Regions from separate parts of the Cryobacterium sp. 10S3 genome, predicted to be linked through region 3. Evidence: predicted binding sites of a transcription regulator. Region 3 holds the regulator's gene; each other region holds the start of a gene.
The links. Region 3 encodes LexA, which represses DNA repair genes until DNA is damaged. Its sites were predicted from a motif close to TCGAACANNTGTTCGA; they were not measured.
Positions count from the first base shown of each region.

Region 1: RHM57_RS14675 (Rv2578c family radical SAM protein) is a predicted target of LexA. The motif match lies at 3,194-3,209, and genes of this name have one in related genera.
Region 2: RHM57_RS07735 (HNH endonuclease signature motif containing protein) is a predicted target of LexA. The motif match lies at 2,686-2,701, and genes of this name have one in related genera.

Region 1 is NZ_CP133773.1:3,139,237-3,145,656, reverse strand. It holds gene RHM57_RS14690 (winged helix-turn-helix transcriptional regulator) at 1-375, opposite strand, end outside; gene RHM57_RS14685 (glycoside hydrolase family 6 protein) at 462-1,460, opposite strand; gene RHM57_RS14680 (malate:quinone oxidoreductase) at 1,630-3,102, shown strand; gene RHM57_RS14675 (Rv2578c family radical SAM protein) at 3,218-4,801, shown strand; gene RHM57_RS14670 (sensor histidine kinase) at 4,955-6,235, shown strand; gene RHM57_RS14665 (hypothetical protein) at 6,232-6,420, shown strand, end outside.
Region 2 is NZ_CP133773.1:1,657,643-1,664,062, reverse strand. It holds gene RHM57_RS07760 (SURF1 family protein) at 1-71, opposite strand, end outside; gene RHM57_RS07755 (hypothetical protein) at 68-328, opposite strand; gene RHM57_RS07750 (DUF3099 domain-containing protein) at 325-696, opposite strand; gene fabG (3-oxoacyl-ACP reductase FabG) at 831-1,541, shown strand; gene RHM57_RS07740 (zinc-binding dehydrogenase) at 1,562-2,545, shown strand; gene RHM57_RS07735 (HNH endonuclease signature motif containing protein) at 2,721-4,382, shown strand; gene serB (phosphoserine phosphatase SerB) at 4,419-5,066, opposite strand; gene RHM57_RS07725 (glucose-1-phosphate adenylyltransferase) at 5,063-6,307, opposite strand; gene glgA (glycogen synthase) at 6,389-6,420, shown strand, end outside.
Region 3 is NZ_CP133773.1:987,565-993,984, forward strand. It holds gene metE (5-methyltetrahydropteroyltriglutamate--homocysteine S-methyltransferase) at 1-998, shown strand, start outside; gene lexA (transcriptional repressor LexA) at 1,111-1,734, opposite strand; gene RHM57_RS04565 (LysM peptidoglycan-binding domain-containing protein) at 2,153-2,527, shown strand; gene RHM57_RS04570 (histidinol-phosphate transaminase) at 2,645-3,724, shown strand; gene hisB (imidazoleglycerol-phosphate dehydratase HisB) at 3,750-4,388, shown strand; gene hisH (imidazole glycerol phosphate synthase subunit HisH) at 4,385-5,017, shown strand; gene priA (bifunctional 1-(5-phosphoribosyl)-5-((5-phosphoribosylamino)methylideneamino)imidazole-4-carboxamide isomerase/phosphoribosylanthranilate isomerase PriA) at 5,079-5,819, shown strand; gene RHM57_RS04590 (SseB family protein) at 5,803-6,420, shown strand, end outside.

The sequences.
Region 1 (6,420 bases), 2.1 Mb from region 3:
ACGACGCATCATGGCGTCGATCCTGGCGCGCAGTTCGCGCGGGCGGAACGGCTTGGTCATATAGTCGTCTGCGCCGGCCTCCAGGCCCTGCAGGGTGTCGATTTCCTCGTCGCGCGCGGTGAGCATCACGATGTAGGTCGAGCTGAAGGCGCGAATGCGCTTCGCGGTCTCGAGGCCGTCCATACCCGGCATGCTCACGTCGAGGGTCGTGACGATCGGGTCGTACGCCCGCACCGCGCGCACGCCGTCGACACCGTTGCTCGTCGCGATTGCGTCGAAACCGGCCTGGGTCAACACGGCCTCGAGGAGATGACGGATATCGTCGTCGTCCTCGATGATGACAGCAACGCGCCGCTCACTCTCCGTTGTTTCCATGATCTATCTCCTAGCTGCTTCGGCCTGCGACCGAAAACGAACAATGAACGGTGTGCTGTCGAGGGGAGTGCCGGCGGCACCGGGGCTTACCATCCGGCGGCCTTGGTGAGCGCGAGTGCCTGGGCGTTCCACCAGTCCCCTGCCGTGGGGCCGCCGTTGCAGGTTCCGTCGCTCTCGCCCGGCTGCTTGATCCAGAGGTTCGCATCCTGGGCGCCCTGGTTCGAGACGACGGAGGGCAGGACGCCGAGGGCGCGGCCGGGGGGATTGCACCACTCGCCGTTCGAGCCCGCACCGTTGCGGGAGGTGTCGATCACGTAGTGGGCGCCGTTGGTGAGGTCGGAGACCTGCTGTGCATACGCGTGCTCGGCCGCGGAGTCCATGTAGTTGGACACGTTCGTCGCGAAACCGCGCACGGAGGCGATGCCCGAGCGGTTGAGCAGCCCGGCCATCGCGGACGGGGCGATCCATTCGGAGTGGCCGGCGTCGAGGTAGACCGTTGCGCGCGTGGGTGCGAGGAGGTCGACTGCGGTGTGCACCTCGTGCACCCGCTCCTCGACGTTGTTGCACTGGGTGGCGAGGGAGAGGGCATCGGGCTCGAGGATCACGACGGCCTCGCGCAACGTCAGGCTCGTCGCGATCGCCTGCACCCAGCCGGGGTATTCGAGCACCGAGAGTCCGCCGGCCGAGAAGTTGCCGCAGTCCCGGTTGGGGATTCCGTAGAGAACGAAGACGGCTGTCTTCCCGTCCTTGATCGCGGCATCTGTGATGGTCGCGACCTCTTCGCCGACCGTGTCGAGCGGATACTTCTCCGGCGTCAGCCAGATCGCCGCGGGCTGGGCGGCGAGCCGGCCCAGCGCCGTCGCCTCTGCCGAGGTCGCCCCGAACCTTTCGGCTGCATCCGCTGCGGCCTGCGCCGCCGAGGAGGACGGATTAACGTAGAACGAGGTGGTTGCCAGCGGGTTCACGGTCTGACCTCCGGGTACCTGCAGGGCGAAAGCGCTGACGAAAGTGCCGAGGGCAAGCACGGGCACCGCCAGGGCGATGATGCCGAGGACGAGACCTGTACGCGAGCCGGACGAATGCACGAACCCACCCTATCGGGGGGGTTATACAGATATGTTACGCAGGAGTATCGTCTGACGGATCTTTGTTCCGTTTTGGTGTCCCATTTCGCCCCCAGTCCGGGGTGATCGGCGGTATCGGACGCGGTCAGGCGCCCGTGCGCGCGGCGTTACACTCGAACGTGTGAATCCAATGGCGCAGGTTGATGTCGTACTTATTGGTGGCGGCGTCATGAGCGCCACTCTCGGCACCTTGATCAAACAGGTGCAGCCCGACTGGAGTATCGAGGTCTACGAGCGCCTCGGCGAGGTCGCCCAGGAGAGCTCGAACCCCTGGAACAACGCGGGGACCGGTCACGCTGCCCTGTGCGAGCTCAACTACATGCCCCAGGCGAGCGACGGAAGCGTCACCGCCGACAAGGCCGTGAGCATCAATGAGCAGTTCCAGATCAGCCGCCAGCTCTGGTCGTCCCTGGTCATTGACGGCGTTCTGCCCGAACCGACGAAGTTCATCAACTCGACGCCGCACATGACGTTCGTGCACGGCAAGTCCAACGTCGAATACCTGCGCAAACGGTTCGCGGCGCTCAAGGACCAGCCGCTCTTCCACGGGATGGAATACAGCGAAGACCCGGCCGTCATCGGCACCTGGACCCCGCTGCTCACGAAGAACCGCCCGAAGAACCAGCGCATCGCCGCGACCCGGATCGCCTCGGGCACCGATGTCGACTTCGGCGCACTCACCCGCTACCTCTTCGACGACCTCGCAGCCAAGGGTGTCGGCGTCCACGTCAACCAGCAGGTCACCGGCCTGAAGAAGCTGACGGACGGCACCTGGCGGCTGAACCTCCGGCGCCTCGTCGGCGGGCACCCCAGCATTGTGAAGGCCCGCTTCGTGTTCGTGGGTGCCGGCGGCGGCGCGCTCGCCCTGCTGCAGCAAAGCGGCATCCCCGAGGCACGCGGCTTCGGCGGGTTCCCGATCAGCGGCCAGTTCCTGCGCACGACCAATCCCGCGGTCGTTGCCCAGCACCAGGCCAAGGTTTACGGCAAGGCCGCCGTCGGCGCCCCGCCGATGTCTGTCCCGCACCTCGACACCCGCCACGTCGAGGGGGAGGCCTCGCTGCTGTTCGGGCCCTTCGCGGGGTTCACGCCCAAGTTCCTCAAGTCGAGCACCTGGTTCGACCTCCCCTTCTCTGTCCGTGGGCACAACATCGGCCCGATGCTCGCCGTCGCCAGGCACAACGTCGGCCTGATGAAGTACCTCTTCGGCGAGGTCTTCGCGTCCCGCACCGCCAAGCTCAAGGCCCTGCAGGAGTTCATGCCGACGGCGAAGATGGCCGACTGGGAGCTCATCACCGCGGGCCAGCGTGTCCAGGTGATGAAGAAGGACCCGAAGGAGGGCGGCGTGCTGCAATTCGGCACCGAGGTCATCACCTCGGCCGACGGCAGCATCGCCGGCCTGCTCGGGGCATCCCCCGGGGCATCGACCGCGGCTCCGATCATGGTCGACCTGCTCAAGCGCTGCTTCCCCGAGCAGTACCCGGCCTGGGAACCGCGACTCCGCGAACTGATCCCGAGCCTCGGCACGACCCTGTCCGACGACCCCGCTCGCGCCGCAGCCTCCCTCGCCGCGACCGCCGCGACCCTGCACCTCACCAACCCCTGACCGATCACCAACCCCTGACCGATCCGACGGAGTCGGGCACGATCTCCGTCGAATCGGTGAGGGCGGATGCTGCGTCACCCTTGCGCAGGCATCGAACGTGTGTTCGAATGTATGCATGCGGTGGAGCGGGCAGGAACTCACGACGGAACAGGCGGGCGCGCTTCCCGGTCTTGCCCGGCTGAACAACCTGGTGCGGAGCGTGCGCACCCCCGAGTTCGCGGGGATCACCTTCCACGAGATCCAGGCCAAGTCCGCGCTCAACCGGGTGCCCGGCCAGAGTGCCATGCCGTTCGGCTGGACGATCAACCCCTACCGAGGCTGCTCCCATGCGTGCACATACTGCCTGAGCCCGGAAACGCTCATCCTGATGGCCGACGGACGGCAGAAGCCACTCTGGGAGGTCAGGGTTGGCGATGCGATCATGGGCACGGAGACCGTCGGCGCCTACCGGCGGTATGTGCAGACCACAGTGCTCGCTTCCTGGGACACCCGGAAGCGCGGCTACCGCGTCATCCTCGCTGACGGCACCGAGCTCGTGGCCAGCGGAGACCACCGCTTCCTCACCGAGCGAGGGTGGAAGTTCGTCACCCGCGCCATGCGCGGGGACGGTCAACGTCCCTACCTGACCGAGAACAACAAACTCATGGGTTTCGGGCTCGTAGGGCCCGCCATTGACCGGAAGCTGTCCATCGCCGGTGCAGCCGTGAAGTCCGCGGCATTGCTTCAGGTCGTGTCCGTCGAGGACCTGGGGACCACGATGGACATGATCGACATCACGACCGGGACCGGCGACTTCATTGCCAACGGGGTCATCAGCCACAACTGTTTTGCCCGCAACACGCACACGTACCTCGACCTCGACGCCGGCAAGGACTTCGACAACGAGATCATCGTGAAGGTCAACGTCGCCGAGGTTCTCCGCAAGGAGCTCGCCAGGCCCGCCTGGGAGCGCAACGCCGTCGCGCTCGGCACCAACACCGATCCCTACCAGCGTGCAGAGGGTCGCTACCGGCTGATGCCGGGCGTGATCGCGGCGCTCGCCGACTCCGGCACCCCGCTCTCGATCCTGACCAAAGGCACCCTGATCCGGCGCGACCTCGATCTGCTCGTGGAGGCGAGCACGCTCGTGCCCGTCGACCTCGCCCTCTCGATCGCGATCTACGACGACGAGCTGCAGTCAGCAGTCGAGCCGGGCACGCCATCCACGGCGGCGCGCCTCGCCACGGTGACCGCCATCCGGGAGCGCGGCCTGCGCTGCTCCGTGTTCATGATGCCGATCCTGCCGTTCCTCACCGACACCCGGGCGCACCTCGACGACGCCCTCCGCCAGGCGAAGGCTGCCGGGGCCTCCGACGTGATGTACACCGCGCTGCACCTGCGGCCGGGGGTGCGCGACTGGTTCATGCAGTGGCTCGCGAGGGACCACCCTGACCTCGTGCCCCGCTACCACGAGCTCTACGGTCGCAACGCCTACGCACCCAAGGGCTACCGGCAATGGCTCGCGCTCCGGATCAAGCCGCTGATCCGGGCGCATGGGCTCGAGCACGGGCTCGAGGATCCCGTCACCGGAGGCGTCCGCTCCCGCGCGCTCGCCCGCCCCGCGCCCGCCGTCCCTGCGTTCCCTGGCCGGCCCGTGCCCGGCCCGGGGTTGCTCATTGCGGGCGAGCTCCCGCCTGAGCTGCAGCCGACCCTGTTCTGAACTGCGGCTCCGCACAGCGGATGCCTCGCTGCGCCCCCGCCCCGGCTGAGGTGTCGCAGATCGACGTTCAACGCCCACGCGAACCTCGATTCGCGACCCTTCACGCCAGAAGGACTCCACCGGATGCGATAATCGACGGAGAACGGAGCGGCAATGACCCTAGGCCTCCCCGACCATCTGGTCGGTACCTCGGTCGGGCGTGCCCTGGCCCAGGCCACGCACTGGTTCGGCCTCACCTGCCTGGTCGGTGCCCTCGTCTCGATCGCCGTTCTCGGCATCAGCCACCCGAGCGCGCAGATCGGCGTGAGCCTGATCGGGATCCTCTCGATGGCGATCCTCCTCTTCCTCCTGTCCCGCCACCGCACCGTGCTGCTCTCGGTCGCCTACCTTCTTGTCGGCTCCGTCGTCACCTACGTCGTCAGCGTCACCCTGCTCGGGCTGCCCGAGCTCTTCCACAGCTCGGACGTCTTTCTCGTGTCCATGCCGAAGATGGCGCTGCTGATGGTCGGCGGCGTCGGAACGGGCGCCCTCGTGGGCGTGCTCTGGGGCACCGCCGGCTTCATCCTCGCCGAAACCGTGACCGTCCTCGCCGCCCTCGAAACCGGGGTGCCCTATCACCCCGATGCGTTCACGGTGTCGACGTACCTCTTCCTCGTCGGGGTGATGCTCGTGAGCGGCCTCGGCCGGCGCAGGCACCGTCCGGTGCAGCTCGCCATGCACCGGGCGCTGCAGGAGGACCAGTCCCGGCTGCTGCGGCACGAACTCGACGTGCGCGCAGTCGCCCTCAGCCAGGACACCACGCTCAACCAGCTTGTCGCGCTCGTGCACGCCCACCCCGGGCCGCTCGGCCCGCACCTGGCCGCCGGCATCCGTGAGACCGTGGACACCCTGCACGGCACCAGCTGGCTCACCGACTCCGACGAGCGACTTTCCGGCCCGGACGGCTGGCTCGACAGTGCCGTCTACTCCGCGATCGAACGCTGCCGTGACCGCGGCCTCGTCGTCGAGGTCACGGGGGAGCGCGCCGCCCTCGGCCGCCTCGACGCGGTCGCCGACCGCGAGCTCGGCCTCGCCGTGCAGCAGTGCCTGATCAACGTCATCCTGCACGCCGGCATCGTCTCCGCCGAGGTCGTCATCGAATCCACCGACCGCGATCTCTCGGTGATGGTGATGGATGCCGGCCGCGGCTTCACGGAATCGGAGACCGGCGCCGACCGCCTCGGCCTTCGCCAGGCGGTGCGCCGCCGGATCGAGCGCCTCGGCGGCTCGGTCACGATCATGACCCGTCCCGGTGCGGGCACTTCCGTGCTCCTGACGGTGCCTGCGCCTCCCGGTGACGCCGTCGAACGGCCCGGCACCGGTGCGGCAAGCGGCCCGGCATCCGATCCGGCCGGCGACACCGCGAGCGACGCCGGGATCGGCTGGCCGCTATGAGCCGCAGCTCCCTGACCCAGCAGCAGCTCGATCCGCTCGGAGCCCTCGCCGCGTGGCCGCTCGCGCCGGCGATCGCCGCGATCGTCACGGTCTCCGCAGTCACGGCCACGATCACCCAGGCCGGCCAGACCGGCAACGCGCTCCTGGGCTCCCTCGCGATCGCGGCCGTCACCCTCGCCGCGATC
Region 2 (6,420 bases), 670 kb from region 3:
GCGCCGAAGATGATGGTGAGCACGAGGTATCCGGCCCACCTGCGGGTGAAGGCGAACTTCCAGCCGGTCACGACGGGTCCGTCCCTGCGGCCGGGCGGCCCGGTATTGTGTCCGGTGCAGCTTCGAGCGCGAAGACGGCCACCGGAAAGTCCCTGGCACCCAGGAATTCCCGCAGATACTCGACATGCTCCGGGCAGGCGAGCCAGGTCTTGACCCGGTCAGCGGTATGGATACGCGGGTTGCGCCAGTCGATGCGCCACTGCGCGTCCTCCCGGCAGCCGGCCCTCGAACAACGCGGTACGTCGAGGTCGTCGTCGAAACCGATCATTCGTCCGTACCCGGGCCGCGGGACGGGTCGTGAGTCGGCGCCGGCCGGTCGGAGGCTTGCCCGGGTGGCGACTGGGCGGCCGACGAGGATTCAGGACTGGTCGAGGACTGACCGCGGTAGAGCTGAACGGCTCCCGGGCGGACGACGGCGGTTCCCGCGCCGTTTCCGTGGACGTTTGCGACGATGACCGCGAAATAGGGGAGCAGGATCGCTCCGGCGGCGCAGACCAGGAGCCACCAGCCGTGCACGAAGAGCATCAGGACGATGCACACCATCCGGATGCCCATGGTCACCGAGTATTTGATCATCCGGGCGCGTCGCTCGGCCTCCGGAGACGGAGGCAGGGACGTGATCGACTGCTGTTTCATACTCTCATCGCTTCGGTCAACCGGTGGAGGTTTTGCCTGATAAGCCTACGTCTCGCCCGGTCTGTGGGATGACACCGTAAACTGGAATATACGTGCGTACGGCTGGTCGTTCGCTGGGAATAGATTGGAACCGTATGCCCTCCGTCAGGACCGTTCTCGTGACCGGGGGCAACCGTGGGATCGGCTTTGCCATCGCCGAAGAATTCGTGCGCCAGGGCCATCGCGTCGCGGTCACGGCCCGCTCCGGGTCCGGCCCAGAGGGCAGCCTCACGGTACGTGCCGACGTCACCGACGCCGCATCGATCGACGCCGCGTTCACCGAGATCGAAGCGTCCCTCGGACCGGTTGAAGTGGTCGTGGCCAACGCCGGCATCACCAAAGACACCCTTCTGATGCGGATGACGGAAGACGACTTCACCTCCGTCATCGACACGAACCTGAGCGGTGCCTTCCGCGTCGTCAAGCGCGCATCCAAGGGCATGCTCAAGGCCAGGTTCGGCCGGATCGTGCTCATCTCGAGCGTGGTCGGCCTCTACGGTTCCGCCGGGCAGGTCAACTACTCCGCCTCCAAGAGCGGGCTCGTCGGGCTCGCCCGCTCGGTCACCCGCGAGCTCGGCGCCCGCGGCATCACTGCGAACGTCGTCGCACCCGGCTTCATCGAGACCGAGATGACCGCGGAGCTTTCCGAGGCCGTCCAGGCCGAATACAAGAAGAACATCCCGGCAGGACGCTTCGCTTCCCCCGCCGAGGTCGCCAAGGTCGTCACGTGGCTCGCGGGCGACGACGCCGGTTACATCTCCGGCGCCGTGATCCCGGTCGACGGCGGACTCGGAATGGGTCACTGACCTCCGCCATGAGACCGACAATGACGGCGACAATGCGGGCGGTTGTCGTCGACGGGCCTGGTGACCCCGGTGTTCTGCGCGTCCGTGACGTGCCGATGCCGACGCCGCGACCCGGATGGGTGCTGATCCGGGTTGAGGCCTTCGGGCTCAACCGGTCCGAACTCCACTTCCGTTCCGGTGTCGCGTCGACCGGCTCGTTTCCGCGCATTCCTGGGATCGAAGCGGTCGGAACGATAGCGGATGCCCCGGGTGGGGAGTATCCCGTCGGCGCCCAGGTGGCCGCGATGATGGGCGGCATGGGCCGCTCCTTCGACGGCGGTTACGCCGAATACGTGTCGGTGCCGGCCGCGATCGTCGTGCCCTTCACCAGCGGACTCGGCTGGGACGTGCTCGGTGCCGTGCCCGAGATGCTGCAGACCGCGGCGGGGTCGCTGCGTGTCGGGCTGCAGGCCGCCGACGGCCAGAGCCTGCTCATCCGCGGCGGAACGTCCTCTGTCGGCCTCGCGCTGGCCACCCTCGGCGCGCTGCGCGGGATGCGGGTGCTTTCGACCACGCGGAATCCCTCGAGCGTCGGCCTGCTCGAGGCTGCAGGCGCCGACCACGTCATCATCGACGATGGCGAGGTCGCGCGCCGGGTGCGGGAGATCGTGCCTGGCGGTGTCGACGGAGCCGTCGAGCTCGTCGGCGTCAACGTCCTGCGCGACACCCTCCGAGCGGTGCGAGCCGGAGGCACCGTCTGCTTCACCGGGATGCTCTCCGACACCTGGACGATCGACGAGTTCTACCCGATGGACTGGCTTCCCAACGGAGTGCGCCTCACCGCGTATTCCGGAGAGGCCGCAGACCTGACATCAGCGGAGTTGCAGGCCTTCCTCGACGCCGTCGCAGCCGGTCACGCGCGCGTCCCGCTCGGCCGTGTCTACAGGCTCGATGAGATCGTGCAGGCCCACCGCGACATGGAGGCCGGTACCGCCGGCGGAAAACTCGTCGTCCTTCCGCGCTGAACTCCCCGACTGAGGTCGGACGGATCGTCACACCGCTGGCGAACGGCGCCGGTCACATGCACAGCGTCCGTCAGGGGTCGGTACCCTCGTTTCCAGGTGTGAAACTCAAGATGAGAAGCCTAAAATTATGTGAGTAAGTCTCGCATTCGTGTTCGATTCGGGGTAGAATCGGGGTATGGCAGGAGCTTGGGATCCCCAGTCACACACCCCGCAGGCACCCGGTTCCGGGGTCGCGGGAGATCAGCCCATCGCAGGCGTCAAGTCGGCCCATCCGGTTGCGGTTGTCGAGGGTTTCGAGGGCGCGGAGGGTCTGGCCGGGTCGGTGTCGTCGGTGCATGCGGATGCTGTCGCCCGTCTCGTGGAGGCCCAGGCGGTTCTCGCCGAGGCCCTGGCCGCGATCCCGGTCGGGCTGCTCAGCGACACAGAAGCGGTCACGGCGCTGAGCACCGTGGAGGCGATCGGGCGGACAGTGGACGCGGCCAGGGTGAGCACGGCGACGGATGTGGACCGGCGGGCTCGGGTTTTGGGCCGGGAGGGCCTGGCCTGGCGGATGGGCTGCACGGGCCCGTGGGATGTCCTCACCCGGGTGACGCGGGTGTCGGCCCGGGAAGTGAAGCGGCGCACGAAGCTCGGCGACGCGGTGTTGCCGCGGCCGTGCGGCGGGAGCAGCTGGTTGCCGCCCTTGTTCCCGACCGTTGGAGCCGCCCTGGCAGCGGGGGAGATCGGGGTGGAGACGGCGGAGTTGATCGTGGCCGGGTTGCAGGTGATCAGTCACCGGGTGGCGCCGGATGACCTGCTCACGGCGGAGCGGGCCCTGGTCGCCACGGCGGCGGGCCTGATCACCCCGGAGACGGAGGACCTGGCGGGGGCGGGTGTGCCGGTGACGACGGACCTGATCCGGGGCATGGTCGCGCAGTGGCAGGCGGCCCTGGACCCCGACGGGGTCCTCCCAACCGAGGACCTGTTCGAAGCGAAGTCCAACATCGGCTTCGGACAACTCAAGAACGGGTTGTACCCCGTGAAGGGCGGAGTCACGCCGGAACTCTACGGGGTGATGAACACCCTCTTCGACGCCTTCCTCAGCTTCCACGCCCGCCCGGCGTTCCCCACCGCCGAGGAACAGGCGCTGATGGATTCGGGGCAGATGATCCCCGGCGCCGAGACCGCGGGTACCGACGCCGACACGGGCCCGGATCTGGACGTGATCGAGGCAGAGCTCCGGGAGCGCCGGGCGGATACCCGCACGAGTGGGGAGAAACGCGCCGACATCCTCCGGGCCCTGTTCGAACACGCCGCCCGCGACGAGGACACGCCCAGCATGGGCGGATCCGCCCCGACGGTGATGGTGCACGTCAACGCTGCGGACCTCGCCTCGGAGGTCGGGGTGGGGTGGGTCGACGGGGTCGAGGCCCCCGTGTCTTTGAAGACGGTGCATCAGCGCATCTGCGACGGCGGCTTCCAGGGCGTGTTGTTCGGGGCGAACAACGAAGTGCTCAAGCTCGGGCCGGAACGACGGTACTTCAACCGGGCCCAGCGCCGGGCGATTACCGCCCGGGACGGCGGCTGCATCATCCCCGGGTGCAAAGCCCCGGCGCACTGGGCCGAAGTACACCACGTGAAGCCCTGGGCGAAAGACGGCCCGACGACCGTCGACAACGGGGTCTTACTCTGCTGGTTCCATCACCACAGCATCGACACCTCCGGGTGGGAGATCCGCATGGTGAAGGGCTCACCGCAAGTGCGGGCCCCTGGGTTGATCGATCCGCAACGACTCTGGCGGCCACCGAACAGGCACCGCGCCCACCAGGTCCTCACCGGACCACCCAGACGCGACTAGAGTCCACCGGACACGGCGGCGCCTGTAGTGGAAGTGCTAGCCGCGGAGGCCGAGGATGGGCAGGACCTGGCTGAGGTCGCAGATGTCGATCGCGACATCCGCCTGTGCCCGCACGAGAGGCTTCGCGTTGAACGCGATGCCGAGACCCGCGACGTGCATCATCTTCAGGTCGTTCGCTCCGTCGCCGACGGCGACGGTCTGGGGGAGCGCGACGCCGAGTTCCGCCGCCCACTCCTGGAGGGTATCCGCCTTCGCGGTTGCGTCGATGATCGGCCCGACGAGGTTGCCGGTGAGGTGGCCGCCGACGACTTCGAGCCGGTTGGCTCGCCAGTGGTCGATGCCGAGGCTCTCCGCGAGCGGATCGAGCACTTCGTGGAAACCGCCGGAGACGACCCCGATTCTGCTGCCGTGGGCATGCAGTCCGGCGATGAGCTCGTGCACGCCCGGACTCGGGCGCACCAGGAGCCCGACGTCGGTGAAGACGCTCTCCGGCAGCCCGGCGAGGGTCTTCACCCGGGCACGGAGGCTCTCGGCGAAGTCGATCTCACCGCGCATGGCCTGCTCGGTCACCGCAGCGACGAGTTCGAGCGAGCCCGCAGCATCCGCCAGGAGCTCGATCACTTCGTTTTCAATCAGGGTGGAATCGGAATCGAGGACGACAAGGAAACGAGTGGGACGGGTCACGGGTGTACGTGCACGCCCTTGCCGACGACGGTGATGCCGGACTCGGTGACGCTGAAGCCGCGCGCGAGGTCACGGTCCCTGTCGACACCGACGGAGGCTCCGGCGGCGACGACGACGTTCTTGTCGAGGATGGCCCGACGGACGGTCGCGCCGGGCAGGATCTGCACCCGGTCGAAGAGAATCGAGTCCGCGATGTGGGCGCCGGAATCGATGGCCACCCACGGCCCGAGCACACTGCGCTCGATGTGGGCGCCGGAGATGACGCAGCCGAGGGACACGATCGAGTCGATCATCGTGCCGAGCGAACCACGCCCGTCACGGACGAACTTGGCCGGCGGCGAGTTGAGCTGCTGGCTGAAGATCGGCCACTTCTGGTTGTAGAGGTTGAAGACCGGGAGCGCGCTGATCAGGTCCTGGTGTGCCTCGAAGAAGGAGTCGATGGTTCCCACATCGCGCCAGTAGTACCGGTCGCGATCGGTGGAGCCCGGTACCTCGTTGCGCTGGAGGTCGTAGACACCGGCTTCGCCGCGGGACACGAAGTCGGGAATGATGTCCCCGCCCATGTCGTGGCTCGAGTCGGTGCGTTCTCCGTCACGCAGCACGGCCTCGATCAGGGCGTCGGCGTTGAAGACGTAGTTGCCCATCGAGGCGAACACCTCGTGCGGCGCGTCGGCGAGGCCGATCGCGTCCTTCGGCTTCTCGCGGAACTCCCGGATGTGGTCCGGAGTGGCCCCGTCGACCTCGATGACGCCGAACTGGTCGGCGAGGCCGATCGGCTGGCGGATCGCAGCGACCGTCGCCTGTGCCCCCGAGGCGATGTGGGCCGCGATCATCTGGCTGAAGTCCATGCGGTAGACGTGGTCGGCGCCGACCACGACGACGATGTCGGGCTTCTCGTCGTGGATCAGGTTGAGGCTCTGCAGGATTGCGTCCGCGGAGCCGGAGAACCAGCGCTTGCCGAGGCGCTGCTGCGCGGGCACGGACGCGATGTATGAGTTGAACAAGCCGCCGGAGACGTGCCAGGTCTGGGAGACGTGACGGTCGAGGCTGTGCGACTTGTACTGGGTCAGGACGACGATCTGGGTCAACCCGGAATTGATCAGGTTGGACAGTGCGAAGTCGATGAGCCGGTAGTTGCCGCCGAACGGAACGGCCGGCTTTGCGCGGTCCTCCGTCAACGGCATCAGTCGTTTGCCCTCGCCACCAGCGAGTACGATTCCAAAGATCTTCTTCGATGCCATGTCTTTACAGTAAGGGCATCCGGGGCCTGTGGCCACCCGAAAACGGTGTGTCGGATGCGATGCTGCGCTAGTTTTACTTTCATGCGAGTCGATCTGTTGACCAAGGAATATCC
Region 3 (6,420 bases):
TCGGCTCCTTCCCGCAGACCGGGGAGATCCGCCGTGCCCGCGCCCGTTTCCTCACCGGAGTGCTCAGCGACGCCGAATACCGCGACCTGATGCGCGCGGAGATCGCCAGGGTCGTCGCCCTGCAGGAGGAGATCGGCCTCGACGTGCTCGTGCACGGCGAACCCGAGCGCAACGACATGGTGCAGTACTTCGCCGAGAACCTCGACGGCTTCGCGGTCACCGAGAACGGCTGGGTCCAGTCCTACGGCAGCCGCTGCACCCGCCCGTCCATCCTGTGGGGCGATGTCTCCCGCCCGAAGCCGATCACCGTCGACTGGTCGACCTACACGCAGGGGCTGACGGCGAAGCCGGTCAAGGGCATGCTGACCGGCCCGGTCACCATCCTCGCCTGGTCCTTCGTGCGCGACGACCAGCCCCTCGGCGAGACGGCGCGCCAGGTCGCCCTCGCCCTCCGCGACGAGATCGCCGACCTCGAGGCCGCCGGAATCGGCATCATCCAGGTCGACGAGCCGGCCCTGCGCGAACTGCTTCCGCTCAAGAAGGCCGGCCACGCAGACTACCTCGACTGGTCCGTCGGCTCGTTCCGGCTCGCGACCGCCGGGGTGCGGGACGCCACCCAGATCCACACCCACCTCTGCTACTCCGAGTTCGGTGTCGTGCTCGAGGCGATCCGCGCTCTCGACGCCGACGTGACGAGCATCGAGGCGGCCCGCTCCCGGATGGAGGTCGTGACGGACATTCAGGCCAATGGCTTCGACCACGGCATCGGCCCGGGCGTCTACGACATCCACTCACCGCGGGTGCCGGGCGTTGCCGAGCTGACGGAGCTGCTCGACCGTGCCGTCGCCGCCATCCCGGCCGGTCAGGTCTGGGTGAACCCGGATTGCGGGCTCAAGACCCGCGGCTACGCGGAGACGGTCGAGTCTCTCGGAAACATGATCGAGGCGACCCGCATCGTGCGCGCCCGCCTCGCCGCAGGCGTGCCCGCCCTCGCCTGATCCTCCTCGCGGCGAACACCCGCCGCGCGCGACGCGCCGTTTGCGCCGCTTCGCGCCAGGCTTGCCTGGCGCGAAGCGGCGCAGTTGGCGCGCACGGGGGATCTACAGTGAGCTACAGGGAACGCAGGACGGCGACGATCTTGCCGAGGATCTCGGCGTGGTCACCGAGGATCGGCTCGAAGTTGGTGTTCCTCGGCAGCAGCCAGGTGTGGCCGTCACGCTGCCGGAAGACCTTCACCGTCGCCTCGCCATCGAGCATCGCGGCGACGATCTCGCCGTTCTCCGCGGTCTTCTGCTGGCGGACGACGACCCAGTCGCCGTCCATGATCGCGGCGTCGATCATCGATTCGCCGACGACCTTGAGCATGAACAGCTCGCCCTTGCCGACGAGCTGGCGCGGGAGCGGGAAGATCTCGTCGACCTGCTGGTCGGCCATGATCGGAACACCGGCCGCGATCCGCCCGACGAGCGGCACCATTGCCGCGTCGCCCACCGGGGTACCCTGCTGGAAGTTCTCGGCGGCGCCGGCCGCGGTGTCCTCCGGCGACTGCGGCAGCTCGATCAGGACCTCGAGCGCCCGGGGCCGGTTCGGGTCCCTGCGCAGGTAGCCGCTCAGCTGGAGCTGGTTGAGCTGGTGGGTGACGCTCGACAGCGACGACAGGCCCACGGCGTCACCGATCTCCCGCATGCTCGGCGGATAGCCGCGCTGGCCGACAGAGCGCTGGATCACGTCCATGATCGCGCGCTGCTTGTCGCTGAGGCTCTTCCTCCGACGTGTTCCGCCTCGTTCGGGGGAACTGCCGGCGAACGGGGTCACGCTGTCCGGGGTCTCGCTGTCCGGGGTCACGCTGTCCTGGGTCACGATGTCGCTCCTGTCGGTGGCGGTGGGCGGTGGCGGGCGGTCGCCCCGGTGGATGCCGTGAGGCGACCGTATCCGAATGTCAGTGGTCGCTGGTTGAGTTCACACCAGTCAATCGAAACTGTAACCAGCCTGGGGCGAAGTGCAGACATTCATTCGAGTGTGTCGTGTACTTCACCCCAATAATAACCGGAGAAAGTCTTGATTGTTCGAACAATCGAATATATATTCGGAACATAGCTTCGTATCCAGCTCTCCCGGCCGAGAGTCGGATACGAATACACAGGAGGCAGACATGAGCACAACAATCGAGCTGGTCCCGGGGGCGCACACCCGGCTGCGCATCACCCGGCGCGGTCGTGCCGTGCTGACCGCGATCGCCGGCGTCCCCCTCGTCGTCGGCGCGCTTGCCCTCGCCCTCAACGGCGGCCTCGCCGCCGCAGACGGCAGCACCTTGAGCGGCAGCGGCATGAGCGCCGACGCGGGTGGAAGTGCGACGACCTTCGACTACGTCACGATCCAGTCGGGCCAGTCGTTGTGGCAGCTTGCCGAGCGCATCGCCCCTTCTGCCGATCCGCGCGAGGTCATCGCCGAGATCGTCAACCTGAACCAGCTGCCCTCCGAGAGCGTGCAGCCGGGCCAGCGCTTGGCTCTCCCTGCCGAATACTGAGCAAGCCGGATACTGAGCAAGCCGGATACTGAACCACCGGAGTACTGAGCAAGCCAAATACTGAACCACGGGCAATATGACCCGCCGGTGCTGAGGCCCATCGGTAACATGGGGGGAGTGACCAGTCTCAACGACCTGCCCCTCCGCGACAATCTTCGCGGGCTCACTCCCTATGGGGCGCCGCAGCTGCACGTGCCGGTCGCGCTCAACGTGAATGAGAACACCCACGGCATCCCCGAGGACGTGGCCGTCGACATCGCCGCAGCACTGGCCGCCGCTATCCGGGGGATCAACCGGTACCCGGACCGGGAATTCACGGAACTGCGCGAGGCGATGGCCCGCTACCTCGGACACGGTCTCACCCGTCAGAACATCTGGGCGGCCAACGGCTCCAACGAGGTTCTCCAGCAGGTGCTGCAGGCCTTCGGCGGGCCGGGACGCACCCTCCTCGGTTTCGCCCCCACCTATTCGATGTACCCGTTGCTCGCCTCGGGAACCGGAACCCGCTGGGTCGCCGGTGACCGCGACGCCGACTTCGAACTCACCCCGGAACGCGCCGTCGACTGGGTCAACCGGGTCAATCCCGACCTCGTCTTCCTGTGCTCCCCGAACAACCCGACCGGCACCCCGCTCTCTCTCGACGTGATCGCCGCCGTCTACGACGCCTGTGACGGCATCGTGGTCGTCGACGAGGCCTACGCCGAATTCGCTCCGGTGGGGACGGCATCCGCTCTCACCCTGCTGCCCGGCAGGGAACGCCTGCTGGTCTCGCGCACGATGAGCAAGGCCTTCGCATTCGCCGGGGCCCGGGTGGGCTACCTCGCCGCCGACCCGGCCGTGACTGATGCGCTGCGGCTCGTGCGCCTGCCGTACCACCTCTCCGCGCTGACCCAGGCCGCGGCCGTCGCCGCTTTCGCGCACACGCCGGAGATGCTGCGCATGGTCGACGACATCCGCGGCCAGCGCGACCGCCTCGTCACCGAGCTGCACCGGCTGGGCTACCGCCCCTTGCGGAGCTGGAGCAATTTCGTGCTGTTCGGCGGGGTCTCCGACCCGCGCGGAACCTTCGAGGCGCTGCTCGCCGAGGGCATCCTCGTGCGCGACGTCGGGATCCCCGGCCACCTGCGGGTCACGGCCGGCACCGAGCGCGAGACGAGCGTATTCCTCGACGCCCTCGAAGCACTGGGCCACGCGTAACCGCCCGGGCCAATAAACTAGCCGCATGAGCTCACAGTCACCGGCCGCACAGTCATCGACCGCACAGGCCCGCATCGCGCACCTGCAGCGGGAGACGAGCGAGTCGAGCATCGACCTGACGATCAACCTCGACGGCACCGGCGTCTCCGACATCCACACCTCGGTGCCGTTCTACGACCACATGCTCACCGCGTTCGCCAAGCACTCGCTGACCGACCTCACCGTGCGGGCGTCGGGGGACATCGAGATCGACGTGCACCACACCGTCGAAGACGTCGCCATCGTGCTCGGACTCGCCATCCGGCAGGCGCTCGGAGACAAGTCCGGCATCTCCCGCTACGGCGACGCGCTCGTGCCCCTCGACGACGCCCTCGCCCAGGCTGTCGTCGACATCTCCGGCCGCCCGTACCTCGTGCACACCGGGGAGCCTGCCGGCTTCGAGTTCCACCTCATCGGCGGACACTTCACCGGCTCGATGGTGCGCCACGTCTTCGAGGCGATCGCATTCAACGCGGCCCTCACCGTGCACGTCACCGTGCTCGGCGGCCGCGACCCGCACCACATCGCCGAGGCCGAATTCAAGGCCTTCGCCCGCGCCTTCCGCCAGGCCAAGGCCTACGACCCGCTCGTCTCCGGCATCCCCTCGACCAAGGGCGCCCTGTGACGAGCGTCGTCGTCTTCGACTACGGCACCGGCAACGTGCACTCGGCCGTCAAAGCCCTCGAACTCGCCGGCGCCGACGTGACCCTGACGAGCGACCGCCGCACCGCCCTCGAGGCTTCCGGCCTCGTCGTGCCCGGCGTCGGAGCGTTCAGCGCCGTGATGAGCGCCCTCACCGCCGTGCGCGGCGACGAGATCGTCGACCGCCGCATCGCCGGGGGACGGCCGGTGCTCGGCATCTGCGTCGGCATGCAGGTCCTGTTCGAGCACGGCGTCGAACGCGGCTCGGACACCGAGGGACTCGGCGAATGGCCCGGCACCGTCGCCCAGCTGCCCGCCAAGATCCTGCCGCACATGGGCTGGAACACCGTCACCCCCGACCCGGACTCGCGCCTCTTCGCCGGCATCGAGGACGAGCGGTTCTACTTCGTGCACTCCTTCGCCGCCCAGGAGTGGACGCTCGAGGTCACGCCGCCGTTCCCGCGGCCCCGGCTCACCTGGGCGGAACACGGCGGACCGTTCCTCGCCGCTGTCGAGAACGGACCGCTCTCCGCGACCCAGTTCCACCCGGAGAAATCGGGCGAGGCCGGCATCCGCCTGCTGAAGAACTGGATCGGTACCCTGCGGGACTGACCGTCCCCTCTCGCTTTTGTTCGGCGGCCCGGCCGCACCCATCCCTGATCTGAGGACTACCGTGACTGAAACCACCCCCCGCCTCGTCCTGCTCCCGGCTGTCGACGTCGCAGACGGCAAGGCCGTGCGCCTCACCCAGGGCGAGGCCGGGACCGAGACCAACTACGGCGACCCCGTCGACGCCGCCCTCGACTGGGCGAGGCAGGGCGCCGAGTGGATCCACCTCGTCGATCTCGACGCGGCCTTCGGGCGCGGCACGAACACCGACGTGATCAGCCGGGTCATCCGCGAGGTCTCCGGAGTCAAGATCGAACTGTCCGGCGGGATCCGCGACGACGCCTCCCTGCAGGCGGCGCTCGGCGCGGGCGTCAGCCGGATCAACCTCGGCACGGCGGCCCTGGAGAACCCGGACTGGGCTGCCCGCGTGATCGCCGAACACGGTGACCAGGTCGCCGTCGGCCTGGACGTGCGCGGCACGACCCTTGCCGCCCGCGGTTGGACGAAGGAAGGCGGCGACCTCTGGGAGGTGCTCGCCCGCCTCGAGGAAGTGGGCTGCTCCCGTTACGTCGTGACCGACGTCACCAAGGACGGTACTCTGCAGGGTCCGAACCTCGACCTGCTCCGGCAGGTGCTCGCGCACACCGACCGTCCCGTCGTCGCCTCCGGCGGCATCTCGAGCCTGGCCGACCTCGTCGCCCTGCGCGAGCTGGTCCCGCTCGGACTCGAGGGCGCGATCGTGGGCAAGGCGCTCTACGCCGGCGCCTTCACCCTCGGTGAGGCCCTGGATGTCGCCGGCCGTTAATCTCGGATCGACCGGCCTCCCCGGGGGCCCAGAAGGCCAGGGAGGCCCCGGTCGCGCCAGCGTCCCTGCCGACTCCGCCGGGCAGCCCTGGGCCGGCCGTGCCTTCGAAGCCAACGACCACGCCGACGACGACGGATCGGCCCCGCTCGACCTCCTCGCCGCCCTCGCCCGCTACCGCGACAGGGAGTCCGGGGAGGAGGCCGTCGTCGACGCGATCCGCTCGTCCCGGCTGCTGATCCCGCTCGTGACGGCGCTCGGCGACTCCGGGCACACCGACGCCGGTCTCCTCGTCGACAAGACCCAGGAACTCTCGGTCATCACGGTCGCCGGACCGGACGGTCGGAACGTGCTCCCGGTGTTCACCTCGGCCGAAGCCATGGCCGCGTGGAACAGTGCGGCGCGGCCGGTGCCGGCCGACGGCATTCGGATCGCCCTCGCCGCGGCACAGGAGAACACCGACCTCGTCGTGCTCGACCCGACCGCGCCGACCGAATATGTCGTGCGGAGGCCGGCCCTGTGGGCGATCGCGCAAGGCCAGCCCTGGACACCGAGCTACGCGAGCCGCGCCGTCGCCGACGCCTTCGCGGCGTCGATCACGAGC